Regions from separate parts of the Clostridium sp. YIM B02551 genome, predicted to be linked through region 2. Evidence: a T-box and tRNA genes for the amino acid it is inferred to sense, from the RefSeq annotation. Region 2 holds a T-box; the other holds one or more tRNA genes.
What was found. The T-box of region 2 lies ahead of trpS (tryptophan--tRNA ligase). A T-box ahead of a tRNA ligase gene usually reads a tRNA of that ligase, here a tRNA-Trp.
Positions count from the first base shown of each region.

Region 1: it encodes a tRNA-Trp, which carries the amino acid that the T-box ahead of trpS (tryptophan--tRNA ligase) is inferred to sense. The anticodon was not compared.

Region 1 covers NZ_JAKGTF010000013.1:77,805-94,991, forward strand. Annotated here, with positions in the region: gene rimI (ribosomal protein S18-alanine N-acetyltransferase) at 1-68, opposite strand, end outside; gene tsaB (tRNA (adenosine(37)-N6)-threonylcarbamoyltransferase complex dimerization subunit type 1 TsaB) at 68-772, opposite strand; gene tsaE (tRNA (adenosine(37)-N6)-threonylcarbamoyltransferase complex ATPase subunit type 1 TsaE) at 769-1,230, opposite strand; gene L1S47_RS15900 (metal ABC transporter solute-binding protein, Zn/Mn family) at 1,419-2,309, shown strand; tRNA gene L1S47_RS15905 (tRNA-Trp) at 2,467-2,541, shown strand; gene L1S47_RS15910 (cell wall-binding repeat-containing protein) at 2,679-4,826, shown strand; gene L1S47_RS15915 (cell wall-binding repeat-containing protein) at 4,882-6,471, shown strand; gene L1S47_RS15920 (hypothetical protein) at 6,524-7,891, shown strand; gene L1S47_RS15925 (hypothetical protein) at 7,903-8,547, shown strand; gene L1S47_RS15930 (nitronate monooxygenase family protein) at 8,625-9,692, opposite strand; gene L1S47_RS15935 (DEAD/DEAH box helicase) at 9,993-11,138, shown strand; gene L1S47_RS15940 (DUF3284 domain-containing protein) at 11,347-11,874, shown strand; gene L1S47_RS15945 (carbohydrate deacetylase) at 11,893-12,645, shown strand; gene L1S47_RS15950 (small, acid-soluble spore protein, alpha/beta type) at 12,737-12,937, shown strand; gene L1S47_RS15955 (hypothetical protein) at 13,098-13,412, shown strand; gene L1S47_RS15960 (hypothetical protein) at 13,431-14,159, shown strand; gene L1S47_RS15965 (sugar transferase) at 14,888-15,538, shown strand; gene L1S47_RS15970 (glycosyltransferase) at 15,559-16,662, shown strand; gene L1S47_RS15975 (glycosyltransferase family 4 protein) at 16,704-17,187, shown strand, end outside.
Region 2 covers NZ_JAKGTF010000002.1:242,733-259,919, forward strand. Annotated here, with positions in the region: gene L1S47_RS03840 (YajQ family cyclic di-GMP-binding protein) at 1-117, opposite strand, end outside; gene L1S47_RS03845 (Ger(x)C family spore germination protein) at 190-1,308, opposite strand; gene L1S47_RS03850 (spore germination protein) at 1,312-2,709, opposite strand; gene L1S47_RS03855 (endospore germination permease) at 2,808-3,878, shown strand; gene L1S47_RS03860 (zinc-ribbon domain-containing protein) at 4,046-4,210, shown strand; gene L1S47_RS03865 (DUF5670 family protein) at 4,385-4,540, shown strand; T-box leader at 4,601-4,831, shown strand; gene trpS (tryptophan--tRNA ligase) at 4,876-5,874, shown strand; gene galU (UTP--glucose-1-phosphate uridylyltransferase GalU) at 5,908-6,780, opposite strand; gene L1S47_RS03880 (cell wall-binding repeat-containing protein) at 6,963-8,420, shown strand; gene L1S47_RS03885 (oligosaccharide flippase family protein) at 8,496-9,935, opposite strand; gene L1S47_RS03890 (glycosyltransferase family 4 protein) at 9,932-11,083, opposite strand; gene L1S47_RS03895 (O-antigen ligase) at 11,146-12,582, opposite strand; gene L1S47_RS03900 (ABC transporter substrate-binding protein) at 12,590-13,951, opposite strand; gene L1S47_RS03905 (Gfo/Idh/MocA family protein) at 13,977-15,059, opposite strand; gene L1S47_RS03910 (sugar transferase) at 15,076-15,684, opposite strand; gene L1S47_RS03915 (glycosyltransferase family 4 protein) at 15,702-16,928, opposite strand; gene wecB (non-hydrolyzing UDP-N-acetylglucosamine 2-epimerase) at 16,944-17,187, opposite strand, start outside.

The sequences.
Region 1 (17,187 bases), on a different contig from region 2:
TCGCAAACATCAGCTAAATGTGCTGATTTCATTTCAACAATTTCAATATTTTCTGGTATATCCTCCATTAGTCTAACCTTAATTTCCTTTCATACTCTCTTTCAGCTTGAGATTTTCTAAGATATAAAGGGGTTGAGTTGTTTATATCATCCTTTTCCCCAAGTAATAATTTTTCTAATCCAAGCTCACCTAAAGAAGCTGCTCTTGTATAATTAAGATGTTTGGGTGGAAAATGAGCATTACTTTTTAAGTTTTTTAGCTCTTCTTCATATTTATAAGTACCATCACCTACAAATATAACTGATTCATCATATTTATCTAGCAAATTGCCTAACTCCTCAAGAGATATTATAAGGTAATCACTTAATCTTTCTAGATTGCCATTACTTGACTTGTAAATTGCAGTATAGACATTTCCTCTTAATGCATCCATTACAGGACAAATGATGCCATTAAATGTAATGACATTGTATGCAAGACCATCTAAGTTTGATATTGAAACATAAGGCTTTTTAATTCCTTGACTCATTCCTTTTATAGTAGCAAGACCAATTCTAAGACCAGTGAAGGAACCAGGACCTTCTGAAACTACGAATCCATCTAAATCATTAACAGATAATTCATTATCTGTTAATAATCTATCAATCATTGGCAAAAGTAGAATAGAATGCTGTTTTTTATCATTTAAACTATATTCTCCAATAACTTTTGTACTATCTAAAAGTGCGACAGTAGCAACAGAAGTGGAGGAATCAATACTTAAAATCTTCATAAAATTTTCTCCTCAAAATTTTTAAATCTGCCTCCAAAAGCTTTAATTCTAATCTTTCTATAGTTTTCTCCAAGCTCAGGAACTTTTTTTATATTAATATGTACAAATTCTTCAGGAAGTATATCCTCTATGTAATTAGCCCATTCTATTAATGTAGCACCTTTCCCGAAAACATATTCATCAAACCCAATTGCCATAATTTCATCAGAATCACTTACTCTATATACATCAAAATGGAATAAAGGGATTCTACCACTATGATATTCATTTACTATATTAAAAGTAGGAGAGGTTATTTCCTCATTTACTCCAAGTCCCTTTGCAAATCCTTTAGATATATGTGTTTTACCGGTACCTAAATCTCCAGTTAAACAAAAAACATCTCCCGCTTGAGCTAATTGACCTAGTTTTTCGCCAAGCGATAGAGTTTTTTCTACAGAATCAATAATATACTCCATAATTGACTCCTTTCAAATAGTTTATTTAATTATTATAGCTTATATTTTATCCAAATTATAGAGAAAATGAAAGGTAATATATTACATATTAGTTAAGAAAGTCTTACATCCAGTATATATCAATTGAAATTATACATATATTATTATAGAATATACTAGAAAACCATATGTTATTAGGAGGGAAAACAGTGAAGAAGGTAACTTTTGCCTTAATTATAATAAACTTAATAATGTTTATAGGACTTTTTATTTTCCCGCAAACAGTGGTATCAAGTAAAGTTGATCATGCAAGCAAGGAAAGAGCTCCTTATTTAAATATAATGGCGTCAAATAAACCAACGTATCTTATGATAAAAAAATTGGTTAAGGACAGACATAATGTAGAATTTTTGCTAAAAAGTCAAGAAGAGATAAAAAATTATACCTTTAATGACGACATAGTAAATAATATTTCAAGAATGAATCTGTTTGTTTATTCAAGTGATGCGTTTGAGCCATGGGCTAAAGATCTTATTAGTAATCTTGATAAGGGGAAAACTGGAATAATTGATTTATCAAGAGGTACAAAGGGTTTGAAAAGTTCGGATGGCAAACAAATTCCATATTATTGGATGGATTTTGATAACTATAAAATAGCATTATTTAATATAAAAAGTGAATTGCAAACTGATGATTTAGATAATAGAAATTATTATGAAGATAATTATAATGATATAGTAAGTAAATTTGAAAGTGACAATTCAAAGAATGTTGAAAATATAAGAAAAATAAATGGTACAGCTTTTTATTATGCTGATAATACCTTGGAATACTATAGCAAATATCTAAATTCTAAGTCAGATATTTTAGACAGTGAAAAAGTAAGTAAAATTATTACCGAAAAAAAAGATATAAAGCCATTCATAGTATTTTATGAAAAAGATGAGACTATAGAAAGCTATAAAAACTCATTGATAACCAAAGGTGCCATATTTATAAAGGTAAACACATATAATGGGGATAAAGAATTTGCTGATCTCTTAACAGAAAACATCAATAACACCTATAACAGCTTGAAAACTTTAGAGGAAAGTAATTAAATATAATATTTTATTTAATAATTTATAAATTGATAAAGCAGAAGATTAATTTCTGCTTTAAAAATATGTTTCAAGAAATAAACAATTATAATATTTAAGCTAAAAAACTATTGCATCTTAAAAAAAAGTATGATAATATAAGTCTTGTGTTAAATATAGGGGTATGGCTCAACGGTAGAGTAGTGGTCTCCAAAACCATTGGTTGTGGGTTCAAATCCTACTGCCCCTGCCATAAAACAACAGAAATTTATTTCTGTTGTTTTTTTATGTCTAAAAATTATGAGGAACGTCATATAATTCAAAAGGAAAGTTTGATATAATATAATTTAAGTATTAGTGATTCATTTAAAATTAGAGATGAGGGGTATTATGAAAAGACTTACGAAAATTTATAGTTTGTCATTAGCAGCATTTTTAATATTAAACACAAGAACAGCTTTTGCAAGTGAGGTACATGAGAATAAACCAGTAAGTATTAATAGTAATAATAAAGTTCAAGATGATGTCATATGGGATAATGAAACAAAAGGAAATGAGTATATTTTAAAGGCGACTACACAACCAATTTGCTCCTATAAAGGGCCTAATGGTGTGGAAATAAGAAGTTATTCATCATCATATAATACAATAGATAAAGTACAGGCAGTTTATAACGAGCTAATAAAGAATACCATTGGACCGGAAGTAAGCTATCTATCACATATTGATTTAATAAGTGATTATCCAATGGGAGCATATACAGCTGGTGTATGGCATGGTATGTATGAAGATAATGGGGGAGTAAAAAGATTAGCTAAGGATAGATATATAGAACTTTTTGGATGTGATACTGTTTCATTTCAAGAATTAGCAGGAGTACTTTCTCATGAATATGGTCATCAATTTACAAACTATTATTTATTACTAAAAGAAGGAAAACCTTTTAGTGATGATAGTAATAGTTATAATAAAGCAAGAAATTTATCTTCTTATAGCAGCGTTAACTCAGGATATCATGAGTGGGACCCAGCAGAGATGGCAGCAGAAGATTATAAGCAGCTTTATGGAAGTATAACAGGTAAAAATATTAATGAATTTAAGGACATAAAGGATAGAACAATAGCTGGAGATCAAACTAATTATACATGGAGTAGCTTAATGTATAATATATGGCCACAAGAAAATATATATTTGCCACTAGCTTCTCAAGCTAATAATTTATATAACTATTGGGTAAACATGTCAGGAATAAGAGCTAGTAATGAGTTTGCTCCGACTACACCATTACTAACAGTTACTAATGTAACAACATTCCCTTATCCTTGGGGAGGAAATAAATCCACAGTAACTTTAAACTGGACAAGCTCTGCAGATGATAATACTGATGATTTAAATTATGCAGTTGTTTATTATAATGGAGATATTAATAACCCTAGTAGTAATTTTTATTACGGTGTAGTAAAAACTTCAAAAGATTCCACTGGAAGAACTGCTACAATAGGAACCTATAAATATGGAAATACTTATGGAACAGATGGTATATTGGATTTAAATGCGAAGTTCAGAGTATTAGCAATGGATAAGGACGGGAAAATTGTTGCGTCAAAAGATATATCAATAGATCCAAATAATTTAGCAAATTCAGTTACAAAGATTCCTGATAGAATTTCGGGTGTTGATAGATATAAGACTGCCGTTAAGATATCTAATACTGGATGGACAAGCACAAATGATACTGTAATTTTAGCTACTGGTGACGATTTCCCAGATGCATTAAGCGCAGCGCCATTAGCCAAAAAATATAATGCACCTATATTGTTAACTGGAAAAAATACATTATATGAAAGTACAAAAAATGAAATCAATAGACTTAAACCTAAAAATATAATAATTATAGGTGGAACAGGGGCTATTTCATCAGATATTGAAAATCAACTAGTTAATTCAGGATATAATTGTAGGAGAATTAGTGGTGTAGATAGATACAGTACTTCATTATCTATTGCAAAAGAAATTGGAGCTGTGAATGAAGTAGTACTAGCAACTGGAGCAGATTACCCAGATGCACTATCCATTGCTTCATATGCAGCGGCAAAAGGAATACCTATAATATTAACAGAAAAGAATAGTATACCTATGAGTTCAGAAAACTATATTAAGAGTTTAAACATTTCTAAAACCTACGTAGTAGGTTCTACAGGAGTTATATCAGATAATGCAATTAGAAATATGAAAAATATAGTAAGATTAGGTGGAAAAGACAGATACGATACTAATAAATTAATAGTTAATCAAATAAAATCATCAATGAACCTTAATCAAGTATATGTTGCTACAGGGGTAGATTTCCCTGATGCACTGGCAGGATCAGTTTTAGCTTCAAATACAAATTCACTTATTTTATTAGCAGATAAAGCTAATTCTCAAAATGCTAAAAGTATAATAAGTACAAATAGTAGCAGTGTGAATTCAGTAAGTGTTCTTGGCGGCGTTGGGGTTGTAGATAATGATGTATTAAAAGATTTAATTTCAAACTAAAGAGGTATGAAATTATACACAAAAAGATAAATTTGAGTGTTTGGGGAAAATAATTATGAGAAAAATTAGTATTATGATAATTGGAATATTAATGTTTACAACAATGAATAATGTTAATGTAAGTGCGATGTCATCGGTAAATATGGTCAGATATGGCGGAGCCAATAGATATGAAACAGCAGTGGAAGTAAGCAAGGGGGGATGGTCCCAAGCTGAAAATGTAGTATTGGCTTATAGCAATGGTTTCGCTGATGCGCTTACTGGAGTGCCCTTTGCTTATATTAAAGATGCGCCTATACTTTTAACAGATAAAGAATCTATTCCACAAGCAACTTTAGATGAGGTAATAAGATTAAAAGCAAAAAACATCTATTTGCTTGGAGGTAACGGAGTAATTTCTGATAAAGTTCAGAAGGAACTAATCGATAAAGGATACAATGTTACAAGAATAGGTGGGATGGATAGATTTGAAACATCAATGAATATAAGTAATGAGGTGCTCAAGTATAATAAAAAAGTTGCGATATTAACAACAGCATATGATTTTCCAGATGCTCTTTCAATAAGTTCATATGCTGCTATAAATAATTATCCTATTTTATATACAGAAACCCAAAAATTAAATTCTAGGACAAAAGAGTATATAAAAAGTAATAATATTACGAAAATAATAATACCAGGTGGAATAGGTGTTGTTTCTGATAGCATAGTAAATGAATTGAAAACTTTGGGTATTACTTCAGAAAGAATTTCAGGGGTTGATAGATATAGTACATCCTTAAGTGTCGCTAAAAATTTCAGTGATAGCTTAAATGAAGGAATAATACTTGCTACAGGAAATGATTTTCCAGATGCACTTTCTGGTGGTGTCTTAGCAGCAAAAAGAAAACAATCGATTTTGTTAGTAGAAAGAAAAAATATGAAGAGTGAAATGGCAGACTTCATTAAAGAAAGCGGAAACATAACATTACACTTATTAGGTGGCACTGGTGTTATATCAAATGCTATAAAATACAATTTGGTTCCTGCAAATTTAGAAGTGGAAAAGTTATATGCAGCGGATACAAGCAGTCAAATAATAACTATAACTGCCCCATCAACTAGTGGATTTAGGGCAAATGCAAATTATTATGAGAAACAAGACGGAGTATGGAAACTAGTGTATAAAGATATGCCAGCAGTTACAGGCGAAAAAGGACTAATGTACAATAGAAAACAAAATACTAATACTAGTCCAATTGGAGATTTTGGATTTGTCTTTGCATTTGGTTATAGTGATAATCCAGGAGTAAAATATAATTATAGAAATATCGATAGCGAAAGTTATTGGGTAACAGATATGAATAATACATATTACAATAGATGGGTTGAAGGATACCAAGGATGGGAACCGGATGGAGCAGAGCATCTTATAAACTATAAGCAGCAGTATAACTATGCCATAGCAACTGATTTTAATTATTACAACCCAGTGAGAGGTGATGGAGCTGCTATATTCCTACACGTGTCACCTATGAGTGGTGGAGGAACTGGAGGATGTATTGGATTAAGTGAACCTGACTTATTAAATATTATGAAAAGATTAGACCCAAGTAAAAATCCGAGAATAATTATATGTCCAGAAGGAGATTTATTAAATTATTAATGAAGTATGTTGTTTAGAATGTAATAAAATATTATTTTTAAGAGGGATAAATATGAAAAAGAAATTTGTATGGATATTGTTATTAAGTTTTGGGATAGCTAATATTACAATGCCTACAGCTCAAAAAGTTTATGCAGCGCAAGCTAACTATGATGTGGATGGAAATAATGTACTTAATTCAAATGATTTAGAAGCATTAAAAAAATACTATAATACATACAATTCTAATTTTGATTATAATAACGATGGTATCATAGATATTTATGATATGGTAATTTTAAGTAATGCCTTAGATACTAAAATGTATTCAGTAAAAAATTCAAGTGGAGCGGTTATTTCCTATTATTCTTCAGGTGATTTAGCGTCTTCAGTACTAAAAGCACGTAGTATTAACGGTTCTGTTGTAATGACAAAAGGTGGACAAGTAATTTGGAATAACAGTGGGTATTATGTATTTCAAGGAGAAAAATTTTATAATAAATATTCAAACTCTTTTGATGCAGTAAATGCGGCAAATTCAATTACAAATGGAAGAGCTTATAACCAATTTGGTCAAGAACTTATAAATAACACAACTGGATATAAAGAAAAGCTTGCTGTAACATCCACAGATGTTTATATAAGAACTCAGCCATCAGATGCTTATAAAACTTCTACTAAAGTACCAAACAATACTTTGATTGAAATAGTTGCCCTTACTAGAGGGTTTTATCAGTTTAAGTGGTATAAGCCAGATAACACTATAGTGACTGGATACCTTCCTAATTACTTGGATTTTATACAAGATGATAGAAATAATTCAATGTTTGGAAATATAGCAGGAAAGTATGAATCAAATGGCGATCCTGGAGCAATATCAGATAATCCTGCTGATAAAGGAGGAGTATCCTGTGGCGTGTTCCAATTTGCAGCTAACGTGGGTACTTTAGCATCATTTATTTCTTGGCTCTCAGGAACTAAACCGGCTTTTTATAGTTTATTAAATAATGCATATATTGCAGATGGAAATACTTACGGAACTAATTTTAAAGCTGCATGGCAACAGATAGCTGCTAATAACTATGATGAGTTTTATGCACTTCAATTTAGTTATACTAAGAGTGTTTATTATGATGGATTTATTAATAAAGCAAAAAATAGTGGATATGATATTAGTAAGCTTGCTGCATATAACGCAACAAGGAATATGATTTTTTCTACCTCAATACAACATGGAGTAACAGGAGCCTATAATATTATTGCACCGATAGATAAAACCTTAAGCATGACAGATTTTATTACAAGTGTATATAATGGTAGATTAGCAGTGATTGCTAAGTCTTACCCGGTTGGAAGTTCTATATACAATGGGGTTAAGGATAGATATGATAATGAGAGTGCTGACATTAAAAGAAATTATCAAAGAGAAATATCATACTAGGAGAAAAGTTGATGAATAAAAACTTAAAGATAGTAATAAGCATTGTAGTAATTGCTGTAATAATTTCCTCTATAGTTTACATAACTTTTAATAAGAAAAATGAATCAAATAAAGCTAAAAGCAATATAAGTGTAGACACTAATAATTCTAATGATGCAAAAAATAATATTTCAGATAATAAAAAAGAATCTGATGGTCAAAATGAGTCTAATGAAACTCAAAATAAAGAAGATAAACAGCAAAATAATAATGATTCTAAGCCAGATTCTAATAAAGAATCAGATCAAGTTAATAATGACAATAGTGCATTAATTGAAGAATCCATAACTTCATTTAATATGATTTTTAAGAACATGGTCAATAATAAAGATTTGAATATTGATTTTTTGAAGGATGTTGTAGAAAAGGATAGCAAAGCGTATAGCGATGTTAAATCCTTAATCGAAGGTTATAGAGAAAGCAATACAAAAATAGAAAAAATGGAATTTTCACTAGATAGTGTAAAAAAAATAGGAGAAAATATATACCAGGCGACTGTAAAAACAGATGAAACCAGAAATATTAATAATCAAAGTAAAAATGAAAAGAAAGAAATTATTTATAAAGTTAAATTGGTAGATGGAGCTAAAATAATTGAAATAGATAATTTGAATTAGTTATATAATGATTTTTAAACTTCAATGATGAAAAAATAACCCCAGAATACTTTTGGTATTCTGGGGTTATTTAATATTTATGAAAGTTTAGCTTCGCTAATAAGTTCATTCATTAGCTCACTTACAGTATACATTTTATTTATTCTATAGGCATTTTCACCACAGAAAATTAATGCATTATCTAAATCACCTTTAACAGCATTGATTAGTGCTTTAGTGATACAGTAAGGAGTTGTTTTAGGGTCGCATGGAACTAAACAGTTATAACATTTAGTTACCTTTTCGCCTTCTAAGTTAACTCTTTCAACAAAAGCATTTTTTATAGCTCTACCAGGCATTCCTACTGGACTTTTAACTATAACAATATCTTCTTTTTTGCTATTTATGTAAGCATTTTTAAAATTAATATGAGCATCGCATTCTTCAGTAGCAACAAATCTTGAAGCAATTTGAACTCCGCTTGCACCTAGCTTTAGATATTTAGCTATATCATGTCCGTCAAAAACTCCTCCAGCTGCAATAACTGGTATTGATTTATTGTATTTTTCTTCATAAGTTTTAACAAGTTCTATAATATCTACAACACTCTTGTCAAAATCAATATTTCCGCCTTCTAAATCATCTTTTGAGAAACCAAGATGGCCTCCAGCTTTAGGACCTTCAACTACCACCATATCAGGAGATACTCCATGATGTTTATCCCATAGCTTTAATATTACGTTTGCACCTTTTAATGAAGAAACAATAGGAGCAAGTTTTACATTAAAACCTTTAGCTATTTTCGGAAGATTTGTTGGAAGTCCAGCACCAGATATGATTATATCAACTCCTGCTTCTATAGCAGCCTTAACATGCTCTTCATAATTTTTCATAGCAACCATAAGGTTTACACCTATAATTCCACCTTTGGCTGTTTCTTTAGCAACTTTTATGTGATTTTTTAAAGCTCTTAAATTAGCCTTAAGAGAATCTATTTCAAAGTCATCCTCAGTATAACCTATTTGAGCACCAGAAATTACCCCGATACCACCACAGGATGCAACGGCACCTGCTAGTTTAGATGAGGAAACTCCTACACCCATTCCACCTTGTATAATAGGAAGCTTTGCAATTAAATTTCCTATTTTTAATGGCTTTATATCCACAAAAAACAACTCCTTTTTTAAAATTTACTTTGATAATGAAATAATTTTATAATAAAAGTATTTTGTAGCTTAATTATAGTTGATTATTTTATTTTTAACAAGTAAATTTGTTATTATTATTAATAAAAGTTGATAATAGAACCTATACTAAGGTATTATATAGTATAGGGTTTTAAGTTCAACTAATAACTTATTCATGCCTGAAAATGTCAAGAAACCGACATTTTCAAACAAGAATAAATTAAGTTTCCTATAAAAAACCCTGTATACACAATAATCAAAAATTAACGAGGTATAATAATGAAGAAAACATTTGATATGTTTGAATTAGATAAAAATCTAGTTGAAGCATTAAATAAATTTAAAATAGTTGAAGCTACAGAGGTACAAGAAAAGACCATACCTATCGCATTAGAAGGAAGAAATATATTAGCTCAATCTGAGACTGGGACTGGTAAAACTTTAGCTTATTTAATTCCTTTACTTCAGAGATTAGATAAGGGAAAGAAAGAAATACAATGTATAATTTTTGCTCCAACTCATGAACTTATAATGCAAATACATAATACTATTGGAGAAATAAAAAGAGAATCTAATCTTGATATTACATCCACTCCATTAATCGGTAGTGCGAATATAACAAGGCAGATAGACAAATTAAAAGATAAACCTAACATATTAGTAGCCTCACCAGGAAGAGCCCTTGAACTTATTAGAAAAAAGAAGATACCAGCACAAAATATTAAAGCTATAGTTCTTGATGAGGTAGATAAGTTATTAGATAAAAAGAACCTACCTATTATTAAGGATATTTTTAAAGCAACTCAAAAGCAAAAACAAGTATTGATGTTTTCAGCTACATTAAATAATGTTACGTTAAGCCTTTCTGAGGATTTAGCTGATAACATTGAGGTTATAAGAGTAAAAGAAAGAAATAGAGTAAATGAAGACATAACTCATAATTATGTATTAGTAGAGCAAAGAAAGAAAATAGATTATTTAAGAAGATTTATTCATGCTTCGAAAGCTAAAAAAATATTAGTATTTATTAATAAGGCATTCGATGCTAATGAAGCGCTTGAGAAACTTAAATTCCATAAAGTGAATGCCGCAACTATTCATGGTAATATAGATAAAGAAGAAAGAAAAAGAGCACTAGAATCCTTTAGAAATGGAAAGGTTCAGGTGTTAGTAGCTTCTGATCTAGCAGCAAGAGGCTTAGATATTAAAGGTGTTACCCAAGTTATTAATGTAGACATTCCAGAAGACCCTAAAGAATACTTACATAGAGTTGGGAGAGTCGGAAGAGCAGGAGAGAAGGGTGAGGCATACTCATTAGTAGACTTTAAAGAGATTCCGATCATAGAAGAATATGAAAGAAGTTTAAGAATTGAGTTTAATAAAAAGTATATATACATGGGTAAGATATTACACGCAGAAGAGTAACTCATAGAGGGTCTGTGTGTAGTGATTTAAAGCAGAAACGATGAGTTTCTGTTTTTTTTATGGGTTAGTTGGCTAAATACGTTGAAAATAATTACATAAATAAGTATAATATTTATAGGGTAAAAAGTACCACTTAGTGGTTTAAAGAATTTTATTCTTATTGTGCAAAAATTTAAAATCATAAACAAAATAGCTTAGGGGGTAAAACATGAGCTTACATGAAAGTGAAGTAATATTAGATTATTCAGTAAAAGATGTATTCAGTATTTTTGCAAAAACAGCAAAAAGAGATTTCCCAGGATTTAATGAAAAAGACCCAATAGGAGCTACGGTAACAAAGCAAGTTGGTGCTTATTCTTCAAAAACTGGAACAATGACTGTAGAGATAACTGATTATATAAAAAATGAAGTGTATGAAATTAGAAGTGCCACTAGCTCAGGATCAATGTCATACATATCAAGATATGAGTTTACTGCATTAGATGAAAATAAAACTAAACTTGTACTAATAGAGAGTGAAGGTGCAAATGGTATTTTTTCAACGGTAAATGTATTTATGACAAAATATCTTTTTAAGAAAAGAATTAAAAGAAGATTTGATTATTTCGTAAAATCACTTGAAAATGAATTACAAGCATTAATGGATAGAAGAAATGGGACTAATAGAAAGTCTGCAAATACAGAAGTTGATGCTGAGGAAGTAGTTGTTGATAAGGAAGAGATAAACGAAGAGTAATTTTTAGGAAGTGATATAATGAGAAAAATTATAATTAATGCAGATGATTTTGGGATAACAAAAGGTGTCTCTTTAGGAATATTAGATTCCATGGAGAATGGAATAGTAACAGAAACTACAGCTATGGCAAATGGCTTATATATTGAAGAAGCCTTAAAAGAAGCTAAAAAAAGAGGTATAACCAATATAGGAATCCATCTAACTTTAAGTTGGGGAAAGCCTATATTGCCGAAAGATGAAGTTAGCTCTATAGTTGATGAAAATGGATATTTTTACAGAAGAATTGAAAGTGTAAAGAAACCAAATTTTGATGAGGTTGAAAAAGAACTTAGAGCGCAGATAAATAAATTGCTTTTATTAGGATTAAAGCCAACTCATTTAGATGCTCATCATCATTTCTTTGTTTTAAATAAGGAGCTTACAGACATAGTTATAAAGCTATCAAAGGAGATGAATATACCTCTTAGATGTGTATATTCAAAAGATTATGAGTATTATATTGAAAAAGGTGTTAAAACAACAAATAGTACCTCAATTGATTTTTATGGAGATAATACAACAAAAGAATTTTTAATTAAATTATTGGAAAGTGCAGATGAGGATGAAACTTTAGAGATAATGTGCCATCCAGCTTATGTAGATGAAGACTTAATTAAGGCAACTTCCTATAATACAAATAGAGCTAAAGAATTTGAAGTGTTAACTTCTAATTTAATTAAAGAATATATAAAAGATAATGGTATTAAACTTATTGGATTCAATGAGATATAACATTATTAATGACCATTCCTAGAATTTCCTAGAATAGCTCAATTTATTTATTGAAACAATAAACCTATAAATAATTATAGGAGGTATTATTGTGTCACATAAGAATAATAAGAATTCTAAGGATAATAAAAAATCAAGACAGAAAACTCGAAAAGAAGTAAAGAAGATGCAGGAAGAAACTGCAAATGAAATAGGATTTTCAAAACAATCCAGAAAACTTGGAAAAAATGAATCAAGAGTAGACAGTAGTATAGAAAATAGAGCACCTAGAACTCCAATAAGAGAAAAATAATTTTAGGTAGATATATGGAAAAAGCGAAAACCAGTGGTTTTCGCTTTTTATATTGCAAAAAAAAGTTTGCTGACTAAATATTAAAAAAATTCTATAAATACCCCAAAAAAATAAATATCTTCTTCGTATTTATTAACATAAGGTAGATAAGGAGGAAGTTATGAAGAAGGTATTATTGTTAATTATAATTATTTCTAGTCTCGTTTTAGCTGGTTGTGGGAATAAGAACAATGTAACCTCCAATGGAACAGATGGTAATTCAGCATCAGTTACAACTTCTGCAGGTGAGGCTACAGATAAATCAGCTAGTACAAATGGTAATGTTAAAACAGTTAAGCCAGGTACAGTTAAGGAATTAACCCCAGCTCAAAAGGCTAAGGTTAATAATAAATTAGATTCAGCAATTAGTAATATAAAAGAATCTTTAAATTCACTTGATGATGTTAAAGATATAAATTTAGATTCAGTAAATTAATTTTAGGGGGAAAGTATTATGAATAAAACAAGATTAGCCGCATTAGTAATTTCAGGAGTAATGTTAACTTCAACAGCTGTTTATGCTAAAGGAAAACCAGAAAATACAGGAGCTAACAAAGCAAATGTTGTAAGTCAAGACAAAAAACAATCAGCTAATGCTACAGATAATGAAGCAAAACAAAACAATGGTTCAGCTAAAAAAGAAGCTAATCAAGCAAAAAAAGATGAAAAGAAACAACAGATTAGTGAATTCAAAACAGCAATGAAAGCTAAGCATGAAACAATGAAACAAATCAGACAACAAACAATTCAAGTTAGACAACAAGTTGAGGGGAAGACAGAAGAATTAAATGCTATATTAGAAGACATAAAAGCAGGAAATAAAACACTTCCAGAAGATATGCTAAATGATTTATTAGCTAAGGCATCTGTACTTAATACTTCAAGTGATGAAGTGAAGGCTACAACAGGAATAAGCACTGTAGAGGCTGATACACAAGATAAAGTTGAGAAAAAAGATTTTTCAAATGCATTGGCATCTATGGATAAAGTTATTGCAAAACTTCAAGCAAGATTAGATGCGCTAAACAAATTAAATTCTAATTTAGATGATGCGTTAGCAATTGCAAGACAAGCAGCAACTCCAGTGAAAGAGGATCCAAGTACATCAACAAGCCCAACAGATACAACGACACCATCAGACTCAACAACAGACGCTTCTAACACCACAAATACAAGTAATTAAAGCAGAACTAAATCATTTATAGATTGACCTTTAAAAAGTAGTTTTAAATATGAGAATTAAGTTTAAAAAATTCAATAGGCGATTGTTTTAAGAAGAAAAGTGCACAGAATGTTTATAGATATCTGTGCACTTTTTTATATTTAAACAGAATTTAAAAATAGTCGATAAATATAAAATTTTATATGGTTTTTATCTCCTAAATATAGTAAAATCAAAGAGAGAACAAAAATAATCGAATATATTTGTAGAAAAATTAGTTTTTTAGGGATATAGAGTTATTTACATAAAATTCATATTATTATTTTGAAAGTATAATAAAATTAAAAAACAGGATATATAAGTCTATTAATATACTTAAATATAGAAAAAAAACATATTTATTCCAACGATTACATGTGGGTCATGAATATAAGCTAAAATGAATGTCGATAAATAGAAGAAAGGGTCAATATTTTTTTATTGATGAAAAAATATTGCTATGTTAATATATGAATGTTATAAATTTTATGCACAACTTGATAGGGTGTATTGATTTTTTTTAGAACATTTTGTTTTTTTTTGTAATATAAATTTTCTTGAAATGTAAGTTTCTTTTGTTTGATTGTGGGTGATTTTGAAGATATAAGATTAATATCTTGAGTTATTTGTAATATATGAATAAAGGTATAAAATGTGTTTAGGAGATATAAAGTGACAGCGATATATACTCAGAGTTTGGAGGGAATCAAGTGCAAGTAAATAATATAGGTAATGATATTTTTACGGATAATGAACCATTGTTGTATAAGGTTTCAAAAAGATTGATAGATATAATCGGATCATTAGCTGGATTAATTTTATTGAGTCCTATCATATTAATAGTTTCTGTATTAATAAAATTAGATTCTCAAGGGACCATTGTATTTTCTCAGTTGAGAATTGGTAAGAATGGACAAGCGTTTAGGATGTATAAGTTCAGGAGTATGGTTACTAATGCAGAAGAATTAAAGGCGAGACTTTTAGAAAGCAATGAAATGTCTGGTCCAATGTTCAAAATGAAAAATGATCCTAGAATAACTAAAATAGGCAGATTTATCAGAAAAACAAGTATAGATGAATTGCCTCAACTTTTTAATGTTTTAAAAGGTGAAATGAGTTTGGTTGGTCCTAGGCCAAGCTTACCAAAAGAAGTAGAGAAATTTGAACCGTGGATGAGAGAGAGATTGAATGTTAAGCCTGGATTAACTTGCTATTGGCAAGTTATGGGGAGAAATTCTATTGATTTTGTTGATTGGATGAAGTTGGATATAAAATATGTTAGAGAAAGAAATTTTTTGCTTGATGTTAAGTTGATTTTCAAGACATTTTTTGTGTTGTTTGGTGATGATAATGCTAGATAGTAAAATATTGGAGACGTTATATGAAAAAAGTATTATTTGTAATAGATAATTTATGTGGTGGTGGGGCAGAAAAAGTATTAATAGATATCTTAGAAATAATAGATAAAAGTAATTTTGAAATTACATTACTTTTATTTGAAAAACAGGGAGTTTATTTAGATAAAATACCTAAAGATATAAAAGTGAGAAGTATATTTAACCATAAGGTAAATAGGATCTTGAAGATAATATTCAAATTACTATGTAAAATTAACATACTAAACATATTTATAAATGAAAAATTTGATTGTGAAATAGCATTTTTAGAGGGAGATGCAACTTATATAGTAGCAAATTCACCCAATAAATATGCAAATAAAGTAGCATGGGTACATACAGACTATAAAAAAAATAGGGTTGAAAAAAAAGAGAGAGAAAGAAATACGTATTCTAAATTTAATAGTATTGTATGCGTTTCTAATGGTGCAAAAGATTCATTTGTAGAAGTGTTTCCAGAGCTTAGTCCAAAAGTTAAGGTTATCTACAATTTGATTAATTCAAATAAAATTATTAGCAAATCAATTGAAAATATCGAAATAGAAGAAGAGATAGATATTTTAGCAATAGGAAGACTGCTATATGTAAAAGGTTTTGATTTATTATTAAAGGCACAAAGTAATTTAATAAAACAAGGAATTGTTAATAATATTTGTATATTAGGTGAAGGTAGTGAAAGAGATAATTTGCAAAAAATTATCGATGATAATAATTTGAATGAAACAGTAAAATTGGTTGGATTTAAAGAAAACCCATACCCATATATAAGAAAAGCTAAAATGTTTGTGATGCCATCAAGATATGAGGGGTTTCCACTATCATTATGCGAGGCAATTATACTTGAAAAATTGATAATATCTACAAGATGTACTGGACCAAGTGAAATACTAGATAATGGGAAATATGGTATTTTAGTTGATGTGAATGAAGTTACTGAGCTCGAAAATGCTATTAAGTCTATGTCGTGTGATAGAGAGATTCAAATTAAATATAGTAATGAAGTTAAAAGTAGAAAACAATTTTTTAATTCTTCCGAAGTAATAGCTTCCATAGAAAACTTGATAGATAGTAAAACAAAGAATATATAGATTAGGTGACTACTAAATAAGTAAGAACTAGGTGGAGAGATATGAAAATTTTAATAATAAATATGGCTAAGCAATATGGGGGAGCCGAAAAAATTATAGAGGAAATGATAATTGAATTGTGTAAAAGAAACTTTAGTATTTCTGTAGCGAGTATTGTAGATACTCCTTTTTATTTAAAACTAAAGAAATTGAGTACTATGTATCAGTTTGATGTTGTGGAAATTGCGAGTGATAAAAAGAAGTTCATATCAATCTTAGGTTATATGATAAAGTATATTAGAATGCAAAAGATTACATTGATTCATAGCCATGGTGTGACATCAAATGTATTTGGAAGTATAGCGGCAACTTTTACAAAGGTACCTAATATTACAACAATACATTCTAGAGCAGATTTTGATAGAAACAATACCTTAAAGGGGAAAATTTTTATATTAATTGAAAGAATGTTACTAATGATTAATAGAAAATATATTTTGGTTTCTAATAGCCTATTTGAGTATTATAAATTAAAAAAATGTAATG
Region 2 (17,187 bases):
TTTGCTTCCTTTAAAATCGTATCTTTGACTTATTTCTTTTAACGCTTGATTTACAGCATTGTCAACTTCTTGCATATCAACCTGTGAAACAATATCGAAAGAATAACTACTTGCCATATTTCTTCCCCCTTGGTAAATTATTGATGTTATATTAAATAGTTTAAAATATTTATTATGTATATTCAATAGTTATAGAGAATTCTTTGTTTTTGAGGTTCCTTCAATATTCAAATCTACATCAACTATTAGGTCTGTTAATCTAATAGGATCTTCAATTTCTACTTTAGAGTATTTTTTGCTTAATCTATTCTCTACTTGAAATATATCGATATTTTGGTTCTTGTAAACACTGAATACTTGTGAAAGATGCTTTTTAATATTTTCTGCTTCCCAAGTTTTTATATAATTAATAACATTTTCATCTACTACGAGTTTACCTTGAGCTTCTGCTATTGATGTATTTATTATTATTTTTTTGAAAAGTCTTACCCTTTGACCATCATATTGAATATCAGTTTTAGTTTTACTTTTTAAAATTTCTAAAGTCACAAAAGTATCTCTATCTTGTGGATTTCTTACTTCAAGAGTACCAGATTTTACATTATCTCTTAAAAAGTTAAAGCTTAGTCCCTCACCTTCATTGATGTTTTGTACAAGTCTGTCTCCCTTAAATATGCCTCCACCAGAAAGTTCTAGCTTTTTTCCTACAATATCCTCTTTAAATCTTAACCCTCCTATGACAGTTGTTCCATTACCTGCCATCCTCTCAGATAAATAATCACTTGTATTCATGTACAGTACTGTAGGAGTTGTTTTCATTTTCTGTGTTAATTCATTTAAGTATAGACCTAAGTATTCATCATTATCTCCAAATTTAATTAGTGGGTCTAATGATCCATAATATACAAACATATCTGGCTTTACTAATAATTCTTGATCTTTTTCTATTAAGTCTATGTGTCTTTTTAATCCTTTTCTTGCTGCATTTTCTGTAAATATATAAGCTCTATTTTGAGTAAAGTTAATTTTGTATGAGGAACTTCTCCCAACATCCCGAATAGCCTCGAGAAAAGTCTTTCCTGTACCCGCATAGACTATTCTCTTACCTTTATCCGAACTTTCATTTGTGTTTCTATAAGGATTTATACATTCCAAATATATTACAACATTATCAAAAGGATCCAAGTCTAAGATTGCAGAAGTCACAAATGTAACTTTATTTATATCTCTATAGTTATAGCATCCTGTAGATGCTGCCATAAGAATCCCTACCATTAATAATCCTATTGTCCTCTTTAGTTTTCTCACTATTTATTCCCCCTTACTAAATATTTTTCCAGATATCTTTCTTAAATCACCTCTAAAGATAATATCCTTAAATTCATGCTTTTTAGTTGTACCTAGTGGAAATAAATAACTATATCCAGTTGTTTTTAGCGAAGCCAAGTGAGTAATCAATACCATTTCCCCAATAGTAAATCCTATTAATCCATAAGCTGTAGATAAAACCACAATAATAATAGACCATATAGAAACTGCTCCATATACTTTTGGTATCAAAAAATAACTAACGGTACTTATTGCAACAACTAAAATAGTAGTTCTTGAAGCTAAGCCTGCCCCTACTGCTGCATCTCCGAGTATCAATGCAGATACTATACTCATGGCTCCTCCTATTGGTTGAGGCAATCTTAAACCTGCTTCTTTTATCAGTTGAAAAAAAACCATCATTAGAATGACTTCTAAAAATGTTGGAAATGGAACTCCCGCCCTCGCTACTGCCAATCTAAATACAAATAATGTTGGAATCATTCCATAATGGTATGTTATTATAGCAACGTATATACCTGGCAAAAATGTTGCTATAAAAAATGCAATCCATCTAAGACTTCTGGTGAAATTCACAAAATACTTATTTAAGTAATAGTCATCTGGTGCTTGAAAATTCTCCAAGAAGAAATATGGAACAGTAATGACAAAAGGTGTTCCATCAACAATTACTGATACCCTTCCCTCCATAATTTTTGAACAAACTTCGTCTGGCTTTTCTGTATATCCTACAGTATCAAAAACACTTTTTCTTTCCTTAAGTTCATTTTCTATGTAGTTTGTATCTAATATAAAGTTGTATTTTATTTTCTTTACTTTACGTTTTACCTCTTCAACTAAATTACTTGGAGCAATACCATCCATATAACATATGCAAATGGTTGTTTGAGATTCAGTTCCGGCAAACATTACTTCAAATTTCAAGCTAGGATTTTTTATTCTTCTTCTGATTAATGCTACATTATCAACTAGTGCTTCCGCAAACCCCTCTCTAGGGCCTTTAAGTACTGATTCTGTAACAGGTATACCTATACTTCTCCTAACAAAACCTTTAACTTCACAATAAAGCATTTTCTCATTTTGATTGAAAATAAGTACTACATCACCCATTAATATATGTAATTCAGCATCACTAATATCTTTAACGTCTCCAGCTAAATTAATATCCAATACTTTAGTTAAAAGATCTTCAGTAGTATTAATATTATTTCTTTTGGCTATTAGTGGTTTAATAATATACTGACTTATGAAATCAGATGAGCATAGATCATCTATAAATACCAGTGTTGCCTTTCCGATCTGTGTTTCAATTTCTCTATACTTTACATCAAAAGCATTATTAAACTTCTCTTTAATAATATCTAAATTATTCTTGCTCATTTCCCTCACTACTCCTTATTATTTTCTTCCATAGGGTTTAATATTCCCCAAAATAGTAAATACTATTTCAGAATAAAATTAAGAAGAGGTGGACTAATTTGGATAAAATAACAAGTAAACATTTTATGTTTTTTATTATATGTTTGACTATGCTCTCTATAAAATTATATCCTAGTCTAGTTATTGAGTGGGGGGGACGAGATGCCTGGTTATATACACTTATTGCTGGGTTAATACTTATTACTGTTGGTTACATAATAATAAATACATTTGTGAAATACAGTATTCCAGATTTAAACTTTCTATATATTAAATCCTTTGGTAAATCCTTTGGAACTATTTTTTTATTACTCTTTTCAGCAGTTTTATTTTTGAATTGTTGTGAAAGTATAACAGCTTTATCTAGTGCTATTCATACAAATTTATTTATAGAAACGCCTTTATTTTTTTCTTATTTATTTTTGATAATACCTTGTGTTTATATGGCTTCAAAAGGCATCGAAAGTATTTTTAAACTTGCATTAGTTTCAATAACATTTATGCTTATATGCACATTTCTGCTAATAATACTTGGACTTCAATATAATAAATATTTAAATGTAACTCCTATTCTAGAAAATAAATTAACTCTAAACTCATTTTTTAGCATACTCTATGCTTTGGGGCTTATGTCAACCTTTGGAATTTCCTTACCATATATAAAGAATATTTCAAAGAAAAACAATCTTAAGGCCCATTACTTTACATCTATTATTATCGCAGTAATAATTATTGTCTACTCAGTCTTCAGTATTATTTGCTCCTTAGGGCCAATAAGAGCTAACAACTTATTTTACCCAGAGTTCATTCAGGCACAAAGGATATCTTACGGAGGATATATTGAAAGTGGTGAATTATTTGTTTTAATGGAATATATGCTTGGTTTTATTATTAAATATTTATTATGCATATACGGAATATTCTATATTAATCAAAGCAAACTCACTAACAAACTTAAATTTTTCACCATCATATCAATATTCATATTCTTGTTTTGCTTTTATTTTAGTAAAAATACTTATAATTTTATTGTAGAATTAAACTACTTATCCTTAGCAAATTTAGTCGTTATTTTGATAATTCCGCTAATAGCGTGTATGCTTTATAAGTTTAGCCATAAAGCCAGTTAGTAGAAATTTTTTCCTTGAAAAATATTGTTTTTAAGTACTGATATGATATAATATTTTTGTACAGTATATGGGAAATTTTTAATGATAAATTTTTACTTTCTTTAAGATCTGGAAGGTTAAAATTATCTCTAAAATGACCCTACAGATTTTTAAGGAGGTCCATAGATATGGAAGATAAAACTTTAGTATGTAAAGATTGTGGAAAGGAATTTGTTTTCACTGTTGGTGAACAAGAATTCTTTAAAGAAAAAGGATTCGAAAATGATCCTGTAAGATGCCCTGAGTGCAGAAAAGCTAGAAAAGCTCAAAAATTCAACAGAGACAGATTCTAATTCTTTTAAGAGACCCTTGCCTAATTAGGTAAGGGTCTTGTATTTTATTAATTTGAATAGCTAACACCACTCCTACAGCCCCTGTGATATACTTTGAATTATTTCTAACACAGTTTGAATTATTATTTTATATGATGGAATACTAAATACAGAATGCTTTAGGAGGTGTTATGTATGGTTTTTTTTAGATGGATTGGCGGATTTGTATTATTCTTTTGGATTTTAGGACTTATTTTTAAAATCGGTGGTTATGCTATTAATTTTTTATTAGTTTTAGCTGCAATTGTTTTTTTACTCGATGCCTTAATTGGAAGAAGAAAAAACTATTAATTCGCTTCGTTGACAGTCTTCTTTCATAATCATATAATATATATTATAATATAATACTAGTTGATTCCTATGAAAAGAAATAGTAAGCTTAATAACTTCTTTAAAGAGAGCTGTAGCTGGTGAGATTACAGTAAGTAAGATTAAGCTGAATGGATCTTTGAGGTTTTTAGCTGAATTTTAAGTAGGCTAAAACGATTGTTCTACGTTAAAAGAACAAGATATATTTGTATCTTATTTAAGAAGAGTATTACTCTAAAAGATAGGTGGCACCGCGTTTTATACGCCCTATGGATTATATCCATAGGGCTTATTTTAATTTTGAGAGGAGAAATACAATGGATGAAAGTAAAAAAGTTATCTTTAGTGGTATTCAACCATCAGGCGATTTAACCTTAGGAAACTATTTAGGAGCATTAAAAAACTGGGTAAAGTTGCAAGAAGAATATGATTGTTATTTTTGTGTAGTTGACTTGCATGCAATAACTGTTAGACAAACCCCTGCTAACCTAAGAAAAAAAACTTTAGAAATGTTAGCAATTTATATAGGAGCCGGCATTGACCCTGAAAAGAATACTTTATTTATTCAATCTCATGTTTCAGCACATAGTGAATTATCTTGGTTATTGGCTTGTAATACTTATATGGGTGAGCTTGGAAGGATGACTCAATATAAGGACAAATCGCAAAAACTAGGGGATTCTATAGGTTCTGGCTTATTCAACTACCCAGTATTAATGGCTGCTGATATATTATTATATAATGCAGACCTAGTCCCTGTTGGTAAAGATCAAAAACAGCACTTAGAACTATGTAGGGACATTGCAAATAGATTTAACAATACTTATAGTGATACATTCATCATACCTGAACCCTATATTCCTGCAACTGGTGCTAAAATAATGGATTTACAAGATCCATCAAGAAAAATGTCCAAATCAAATGAAAATCCAAATACCTATATATTAATTATGGACCCACCAGATGTTATACGAAAGAAGATAAGTAGAGCTGTTACTGATACTTTAGGTAAAATTAATTACTCTGATGATCAGCCAGGGATTAAAAATCTAATAAATATCCTTAGTTCGATTAAAGGAATAACTCCAGAGGATGTAGTTACTAATTATGCTGACAAAGGGTATGCTGAATTTAAGAAAGATGTTGGTGATGCGATTGTAGATGAATTGGCTCCTCTACAAGAAAAAATCAATAACCTTTTATCAAATAAATCTTATTTAGAGGAAATTTATAAAAATGGTGCTATTAAAGCAAACTACGTAGCAAATAAAACTTTAAGAAAAGTTCAAAAGAAAATTGGATTAATTCCTAGATAAATAAAAAAAAGAGAGTAATACTCTCTTTTTTTATTATACTCTTTCCCATGGCTTAGAAGCTAGATACTCTATGAATTCATCTCTTAAATCTTCTTTTCTTAATGCATACTCTACAGTAGCTTCTAAAAATCCTAATTTATCTCCAACATCATATCTTCTTCCTTCGAAATTAAAGGCATACATTGCTTCCTGAGATATTAATTCCTTTAGTGCATCAGTTAATTGTATTTCTCCACCCTTTCCAGGCTTAGTATTCTTTAAAATATCAAATATTTGAGGAGTTATAATATATCGCCCTAATATGGCTACATCACTTGGTGTTTCCTCAACATTTGGTTTTTCAACAAGATTTTTAACTTTATATACTCTATCTTCTATATGTTTTCCATCAACAATTCCGTACTTACTTACATCACTTCTAGGCACTGTTTGTACGCCTAAAATTGAAGTTTTATATTCATCGAAGCATTCTATCAATTGCTTTAAACAAGGTTTTTCACTATAAACTACGTCATCTCCTAAAAGAACTGCAAAGGGCTCGTTCCCAACGAAAGTTTTAGCACATAGTATAGCATGTCCCAATCCTTTAGGCTCTTTTTGTCTAATGTAATGGATATCAACCATATCCGAAATGTCTCTAACTATTTCTAATAGTTCTTCCTTGCCATTCTTCTCTAATTCCATTTCTAATTCAACGGATTTATCAAAATGATCTTCAATACATTTTTTATTTCTCCCAGTAATTATCAATATTTCCTCTATACCAGAAGCTATTGCCTCTTCAATAATATACTGTATTGTTGGCTTATCAACTATAGGTAACATTTCCTTTGGTTGAGCCTTTGTTGCTGGTAAAAATCTTGTTCCTAAACCAGCTGCTGGAATTATAGCTTTTTTAACCTTCATATCTTCATCCTTACCTTTCTAATTCTTTATCCTATATTAAAGTTTAACATAATAAGGATATTACATCAATATTAGTTAACTATTCATATTTAATTCTCTTTCTTCACAACTGTATTATTCTTATTGTATAATAAAGATAAACTTATTAATGCTTTACAATATAAATGAATGGAGAATAGTCTATGTATAATTTCTATAATAAAAGACTTTTTAAAATTTTATGTTTCTCTCTTATTACTTTTTTAATTTCAGCAACTTTCGTTTTACCAGCCAAAGCAATAAGCACTCCATCAATATATTATTCTATTGAGCAATCACCTATTCACGTTGGTGATAATTTTATAATCAATGTAAATGCAAAAAGTGTTCAAAATTTATTTGGTGCATCTATAGATTTATATTATGACAAATCATATATCCAAGTTTCTAATATCACAGTTGGAGACATATTTAGTAATGGTAATTCTACTTATGGAAATCCAGTTATTGATACCGCAAACGGTAAGATATCCTTCTATTCAACCTTAATAGGTAATGTTCCTGGCTTAAATATAACGGACGGAACTTTATTTAAAATTTATGGTAAGGCATTGAAAAATGGTGCTATAAATTTATCAACAATTAATGGAGGAAGTTCTTCTCAAAATATAAATACAATGCAGATTAAACTATCAGATAGCAGCGGTTCTAAAGTTAGTTTTAGTTCAACATCTCTTAACTTAAGCATATTGTCTCCCACAGGCATCTCAAGATTAGGAGGATCAGATAGATATGGTACCTCTACAGCTATCAGTCGAGAAGGTTGGCCATCAGGTTCTAATAATGTGGTTCTTGCATACGCATATGATTTTCCAGATGCATTAGCTGCAGTGCCTCTAGCTTACTCATTAAATGCTCCTATTTTACTGGTTGATCTTAATTCCATACCAAGCTCCGTTCAGTATGAAATTGCAAGATTACATCCCCAAAACATCTATATACTGGGAAGCACTGGCGTTATTTCTTCAAACGTTGAAAATTCATTGAAAACCAATTATAAGGTGTTTCGTTTTGGTGGAAGTGACAGATTTGCAACCTCAATACAAATTGCCAAGCAAGTTTTAAATAGTACTTCAAGTAAGACAGCTGTGTTAACCACTGCATTCGATTTTCCAGATGCTCTATCAATCAGTCCAACTGCAGCATTACTTGGATATCCTATACTATTTACTACTCCAAGTACTCTAGAACCTTCTATTCAATCATTTATTCTTAATAATGGTATTAATAAAATTGTAATTCCAGGAAGCTATGGAGCTGTCTCCTTAAATGTTGAAAATCAATTAAAAAACCTAGGAATTACTATAGTCAGACTTGATGGTCAAGATAGATTTAGTACTTGTTTAAAAATTTTAAATGCTTATAAGAATACTTTCTCTGTTGGAAATGTGATTACAACTGGACTTGATTTTCCTGATGCATTAACTGGAGGTGTGCTTGCAGCCAAGATGAGACTACCTATTATTTTGACAAGCGGCAACTCTATTGATAGCAATATTATGAATTTTGTTAAGAGAGATGGTCCATCAAATTTATATGTTCTTGGAGGAGCAGGATTACTTTCTGATAATTTCATAAATAACATAAAATTGAATCAATAAACAAATTTACTTCAATAAAAAAAGATGATTCCTTCTTTATATGGAATCATCTTTTTATTTATATTATCTTAAGTTCTACAATTCTTCTTTACCTTTTCCAAGTTTTGTTGACAAAAAACCTGAAGCCAAGGAGTATACCTCTTTAACATGTTTAATATTAAGTAAAAGGAAAATTATAATAAATACTGCATTTAAAAATGAATTATTAAATACCACATCAACAATTGACGCAGCAATCATAATACTTGTGTTTGCAATATAAACTTTATAATCAAATTTTCCCCATACAATACTTGAGAATATTGTTCTTAGCCAGAAGAAGGTTATATAAGCCACAGCTGATGATATTGCTGCACCTAATGAACCTAACTTAGGTACTAAAATGAAATTTAAAATAAAATTAATTACTGCAACTAAAATGGAAATTATCAAGTTAAAGCTTGTTTTTCTTTTAAATGTAATCCCGATTGCAGTAGATTCTGACATTGTATACAATACAGGCATAAATAGTAAGTATGTTAATGAACTAGCCGCATTATCATAACTACTTGCTAATACCATCATAAGGATTTTCTTAAATATCAACATGCAAATAAACAAGAATGTCATTACTATTGTAAGATAATCACTTACCTTGATAAACTTCTCCCTAGGCTCCCCTTCTTCATACCATCTATATGCAGTTGGCACCCAGAAAGTTGCGAAGACCTGTTGAAATATTCCAAGTACATTTGATATTTTAAGTGCTGCGGCAAATAATCCTATTTCGTAATATGTTGACCACTCTTTTAATGCCATTCTATCCATTGATCCAAATATCCAACTAATAATAGTTGCAGGAATTAATGGTAATGCAAATTTAAACATTCTTCTGATAAGAACTTTATCAAAATTTATCTTACTCAACCAATATTCTCTATTTATTATTATTTCAGCCATAACCATAATAACTAAGCTAATAAAGGTTGCATTTATAATAGCTTTAAAGCTTTTTTCAACTAATAGGAAATATCCCAACAATACGAATAGGTTAACTACTTTATTAATAACACTCATCATTGAAAATAAAACTGCTTTTTCTTGCATTCTTAAAATGAGCATATTAAAATTATCCATAACTGCGAAAGGCATAGATATACTCAATAAAAGCATAATATACCATTCATAACTATCAAATAGTGCCATTGATATTGGCTTGTAAAATATTAAAATAGCTATAGAAAATAAAAGCGAAAATATAAATGGTATTGTAAAACTACTCCAAAACAACTTTTTCTTGTCTTTTACAGCATTATATTCTCTTACAAACGCTTGATCCATTCCTAGGTATATTATCAAAGAAAATAATGTATATCCTAGTGTGTACATTGATGATTTCCCGAATTCTTCAGGAGAAACAAAATATGTGGTTATAGGAACTATAATCAATCCTAAAAAGGCTGAAACAACCGGACCAATCGAGAATCCTAGAAATTTTTTAATAAAACTACTTAATGTATTACTTATGACATTCACCCCTGATTCTTAATAACACTTCTATAAACATCAATTATTTTACTTGCTATAACATCCTTACTAAAATTATGTTTGCAATAGCTTTTAATTTCATCAGAATCATATTTATTAATGTTATTATACATATTTAACATGGCTTCACCAAAACCATCTATATCATCTACGTCCACAATTTTTCCACAAATATCATTTATAATTGTGTCTGGCCCACCAGTCTTTGTACCTATTACTGGCTTACCAAATGTTAAAGCTTCTAAAAAAACTATGCCAAATGTCTCAAATCTACTTGCAAGAGCAAAGACATCACAATTTGCCATATGTATCGCTACCTCTTCCCTTGATAAACCACCTAACATTATAATTCTATCTTTTAAATCGTATTTTTCAATTAGTTCTTCTAATCTTCCACGTTCTTCTCCATCTCCACCTATATAAAGTTCCACATTACTGAATGCTTCTTTATTTTTATTAAAGGCTTCCACTAAAATGTCCATTCCTTTATTCTGATACAGTGTTCCCAAACTAAAGAATCTAAATCTAGTTTTATTCTTGTCACTTTCTATTCTTTGTTCCTTTAGGGTTAGCATATTGGGAATAAGTCTTAAGTTTCCTTCACCCCTATACACAGAGATATCTTTAAGAAGACCTTTGCCAACAGCAATAACTTCTTTGGCATTACCAAAGGCTCCGTATAAATATCTTTTTACAGTATCATTAATTTCATTCATAGAAAATGCAGATGAATGCTCTGTAATGATATACGGAGTATCTATATTTGACAAGTTATATGCAATAGCCCCATAAATAGAAGAATGAATGTGAACTAGGTCAAAACTTCCTTCTTTTTCTACAACCCTTTTGAAATACTTTCTAATTAAATAACTATAGTATTTAAAGAACAATCCATACATTCTTGGAAATACATTAAATGTATTATACCTATATACTTTAATTCCATTTTCTATTGAAAATGAAAATCCAACTTTTAATTTTGTAGTAAACATCTGCTTTAAACTAATGAAGTGTACATAAAGTATTATTCCCTCAATCCCATTTTCCTTCAAAGCCTCAACTTGTTCTTTAAAAAAAACTCCAGAAACTTTATTATCCTCTGTTGGGTACCAAGATGGGATGGTTAAAATTTTCATAAACTCCTCCAGATTTTACATTTTATACTCAAATTCATTTAATTAAGTAGAATATATATTCATTAGTTTTCTATCTTTTTAGGTCTCGTATTAATTACTGATAATGCAATTACTATCCAAAGCATAATTGTTGGAGTAACTACCCCTTTATGGTTAAATTCTATTCCTGTTGTAATTCCTAAAAACATATACATTACTAATGATGCATTTATTGCCTTGCTCTCAGTATAACTTAATACACACGCTTTAATTCTATTTGCATATATCATTATGAATACAATAAGAGCAAAAATCCCAAGTTCTACAGATATTTGCATCAATACATTATGTGCTAACTCCATAGTATAATCAGGAACTGCAGAATTATTTCTTAGATCCTCAGGCAACATCATATATCCATCTAAAACATATTTCCTATAAAATTCGTTAAAGAATCCCATTCCAATACCAAAGGGATACTTAATTGACACATAAATACTTGTAATTATCGCTTGAACCCTTGCCATTGTTGATTCATTTTGTAAAAGAGATACTCCCTGTATTCCCCTATGCATAATGTATGGAATGGTCCATTTTGCAGTTGCAAGAACGATTCCTATAAAAGCATAGAAAATCTTAATATATCTCTTATTTAATAATAATAAAATAAAGATAATAATAACAGCTAACCAAGCCCCTCTAGAGAACGTTACAAAAATACTAAGTGATTGAAGCAAAAATGATACTATATAAAATATCTTATTAGTCTCGCTGTACTTTTTATATAACAGAGTATCTACTAGTAATGGATATACAATTAGTATTACAAATACAAAATTGTTTGAATTATGAAATCCAAATGTAATAATATCTCTAGATGCCTTAAGTGCTGCAAATGAAAATGCATGATTTTTAATAATTTGAACAAATCCATATAAGCAGCTTAAGTTAACTGCCAAGATAAGCATAAATATAACTCTATGCATTTCATCTTTGCTTATTACTGCAGCTAAAACGAACATAAACATTATTGGTATTAGCACACTTGTTGTAGTTAATGCAAAACTCTTCATAATATCAGGAGAAAAGATTGCACTAATATAACTGCAAATAACAAAAAATATTATATAAGTAAATAGGTTTCTTGTAAGATTTTTTGATTTGTTATATTCACCCAGCATATTTTTTATTCTTGTAAAGTTTAGAGCAAATACACCTATTATATATATAGATTCAAAGTTTAATATTATAAGCTTTACGTCAAGATAAAATACCTTTCTGGCTGTAACTAGAACAGGTAATGACAGTATAAATAATAGGATAGATCTATTTATATCTTCTTTAGATAGTACTATCTCAAATAAAACCAATGCTAATGCTAATGCAAATGTTGTTGAGTCTTTTATTCCTATTTTTCTTATTAGAAATATCTCCGATAAAATTGAAAATAGGAGTATAGCAATTAAGTATTTATTATTGATCCTTTTTATTGAAGCTATTGTTTCCTTAATTTCACTCATAAATTCCCTACTCCTTATATTTATCAACGTCTATATTTCCAGAATCAGAAGCTCTCTTTAATGCTCCACTATATTGATCATTAAGTTGTTTAATTGCATCTTCTATAGATATCTTATCTTTTATTGCATCTAATAATATCTTAGTAATAGCTGTACTATTTAAATCTACAAATGCTGAAGGATCTTTTACCTCATAATTAAACTTAGAATCATTAAAAAATTCTCCATATCTCAAGGCACTGGTATCTTTATTCTTTAATAGATTAGGTATTTGAGTTTCTGATTTAAATACCGTTAAATTAGATTTATCACTTATCAAATATTCCATTACTTTTTTAACCGCATCTAAATGTCTTTGTTGTTCTGCAAAGTTATCATTTTCACTATTAGGCTTTATACTTCCATTAATAACAAGTGTTTTTGAATTTAAGTAATAATAATTATTTTCTTTATTTAAATCAAATACTGGTAAATCAGAAATTCCTAATTCAAAATTTAAAGGTATTGTTCGCGCAAAAAAGTTTTTATCATTTGAAGTACATAAAGTCACTGCAACTTTCTGATTAGCAAAATCATATTTATTAGTTAATTTATCACTTGGATTAGTAACGAAGTTTATAAGTCCTTTAGCATACATTTCCTTATATACGCTTATTATATCCTTCATACTATCTAAAGAATATTTACCATCTTTATTACTCCAAAGTGAAGCGTAAACATTTTTATCATTTATTGCACTTGGTTCTCCAAATATAGCTTTTACATCCTCAATGTTTTTTAGTTCTAACTGTAGTGGAATTATAGATTGGTCCTTACTTTTTAACTTTTCACAAATAGAAATCAACTCATTCCAAGTTTTTGGAGCTGAATCTGCACCTATACCATATTTTTTTAACATATCCTTGTTCCAGATTATCTTAACAATATTAGACGAAATTTTTATTCCATATGGTTCACCATCATAGTAGAAATAAGGATCTCTATCTTGCTTATTATATAAGCCAATATCATTTAAATTAAGTAGTTCATTGTTAGTAAACATTTGATAAAATCCATATTGAGCTATATCAACTTTATCACTATTCACCATTGTAGTCTTTAAAATATTTGCATAATTCTTGTCATACATATTAGTTTTTATATATATATCGTTATTTTCTGCATTAAAGTTGTTAGCTAAGTATTCAAATGTACCACTACTATCATCTTTATATAGCCACACATTTACTACTTCTTTTCCTTTCATCAAAGGATCATCCGTATCTTTAACATCACCAATTTGCATATAATTTTTATATACAATAGCTCCAACTAACATGACGAAAAAGAAAATAAAGAATTTTATATTTCTTTTAACAAAATTAAACATAATATACCTTCCGTTGCTTATAATATTATTTCATGTCTAGTGTTGAAAAATCTCCCACTGGGAACTTAACTGGCAATCCAGTTTTTCTAGATTTATATGCCGCTAAAATAATAGACATAGCTTTTTTACCTTCTTCTCCGCTTATCAATGGCTGTCTATCATAATTAATTGCATCTATAACATTTTTAAATAATGGAGTATGTCCTTTTCCATAAACATTATCTATTTCTGTCTTTAACTCTTTTTTAATTTCTTCTTCGTCATCTCCATCAAATCTCCATGTTTCAAGCTCATTAACAGCTAATCCACCAATTGCTACTGTTCCTTTTTCTCCAAATATACTTAATGTTTCTTCTAAATTCTTAGGGAATACACAAGCTGTACCTTCAACTATACCAATTGCTCCGTTTTTAAATCTAATTAATATAGCTCCAAAATCTTCTGCTTCTATATCTCTCAAAAAAGTATCACATTGTGCATATACTGTATCAATTTCTCCTCCAAGCATCCATTGCAATAAATCAATATTATGTATACATTGATTCATTAATGTTCCACCATCTAATTCCCATGTTCCTCTCCATGGTGCTTGCTCGTAGTATCCCATATTTCTATTCCATAGAATTCTTGCTGTTCCATTTATCAGTTTACCAAACTTGTCATTTTCAATAGCATCTCTTAACTTAACTATTGGTTTATTGAATCTATTTTGATGACAAATAGATAACTTAACATTATTCTTATGTGCTACTTCAATCATCTCGTCTGCATCTTTTGTTGATAGCGCCATAGGTTTTTCTACTATTACATGTTTTCCTTTATTCATACAATATACAGCTATTTCATAATGATATCCGCTTTCTGTTGCAATAGTTACAACATCTATATCTTCTTTTTCAATCATTTCCTTATAGTCAGTGTACGCATTAACGCTAACTGATTCATCAGACATGTTCTTTTTATATTCTTCTTTTTTGTTATTAGCATTTTCTATTATAACGTCACAAATAGCTACTAATTCAGCTTCTTCCTTATTATTTACTAATGCTTCTACGTGTTTATATGATATTCTTCCACATCCTATAATTGCAAACTTTAATCTTTTCATAATATATTACCTTCCTCTATACAAAACATTTTATTATTGTTCTAATGATAATCATGAAATCCAAGAGTATATTACTTGCATTTATATATTCTAAATTCAGATTAATTTTATCTTTCATTATAGTATTAATATAATACTCTTCAGGATTTTCTACTGTTGCCAAAATATCATTTTCATCTCTATATTTAATAGATGCTAAATCTGTTATTCCTGGCTTAACATGTAACACTTTTTTTTGATCATCTGTGTATAAATCAACATACTTTGGTACTTCTGGTCTTGGTCCAACTAAACTCATATTTCCAATTAGTACATTTATAAGCTGCGGCAATTCATCAATTTTATATTTTCTTAAGACAGCTCCTACTTTAGTAATTCTGCTGTCCTTACCTACTGTTATTTGCTTGCCTTGCTTCTCTGCATCAACTACCATAGTTCTAAACTTAAATATTTTAAAATATTCCTCATCTTTTCCTACCCTAGTCTGCATAAAAAAAACTGGTCCCTTGGAATCAAGTTTAATTAAGATACAAACAACAATTAAAATTGGAGACAATATTACTAATCCAACTAATGAAAGAAAAAAATCAAAAAATCTCTTAACTATATTATTGATAATTTTCATGCTTCACATCCTCAATTCTATTTATTTGTGATATCTATCAATAGATTTTCTAAATTTTTTACTATTGCTTCTCTAGAATAATTCTTTATAACATATCTTCTTCCATTCTCTCCTAGTTGCTTTTTAAGCTCAGCATCTTTATAAAGCCTTAAAACTGCTTCTGCTATTTCATTAGGGTTTTCAGGTTCTACAACAATACCTGCATTGGCATCTTTAATTAATGCTTCTGCTTCTCCTTCAACGGCTAAAATTATAGGTAATTCTGAAGCCAGAGCTTCGAACATTTTTGAAGGTAAAGCACCTTTAAATAAATCCAATTTCTTTAGTGGAACTATTGTTGCATCCATTGATGCTATAATTCTAGGCATAGCTGGTTTCATTTGAACTGGCATGAATGTTATATTGTTTAGACCTTTTTCTTTCATCATTTCTATTAATTTGTCCTTTTCTGGCCCATCCCCATAAAACATGAAATGAATATCTTTATATTCCCTTAATATTTCTGCAGTTAATATTATAACTTCAAGTCCCTGCGCTATACCATGTATACCTGCATAACAAACTGAAAACTTGTCACTTATGCCTAATTCTTTTCTATATTCATCATCCCTATTTTCCTTTTTAAAGAACTCTGTATCCACACCATTAGTGATTAAGTGAACCTTTTCTTTAGGAAAGCCCCTATCAACTATATTATTTACAATACCTTTAGTTTGACCTGTTACAAGCTTTGCTTTTCTATAGCAAAATTCTTCTAACCAAGTAGACATCTTAATAAACAACTTATTATTTAGCACGCCTAACTTTACTGCTGACTCAGGCCACAAATCAGAAACATTAAAAACAAACTTTGCCTTTTTCATTTTAGATATGATATATCCTGACCATCCTAAAAATAATGGAGGGGATTCTGTTATTACTACGTCTTGATTCTCAATATGTTTAGGACCATCTATTACTGAAGAAAATGTAAATGACAAATAATTTTTCATTCTCTTAGTGAAAGATTTACTCTTTGTTGCATAAATCCTAGTTCTTACTATCTTTATTCCGTCTATTTCTTCTTTTACTATCTTTTTTCCTTGATATTCTTCAAATACTTCCCCTTTAGGGTAGTTTGGCATAGCTGTTAAAATTGTTACATCATGCCCTCTTCTCTTTAATCCTTTAGCAAACTCAAATATCCTGTTTTGTGGTGCTCCAACCTCCGGAGGACAGTATTGAGTTAAAAATAAAACTTTCATTATACCTTTTCCTTCCTAAACAATTGTCCTAACAATTTTATTCGATGCATTTCCATCACCAAAAATATTTTTTTGCTCCCCTGATGGGTTGAAATTCATAATAGCATTCAAAATTTTTGTAGTATCTGTACCAACAATACAATTCCAGCCAACATTAACAGTTTCTATCCACTCAGTTTCATCTCTCATTGTAATACAAGGTTTTCCCATAAAGTAAGCTTCTTTTTGAACTCCGCCGCTATCAGTTACTATTTTTTTA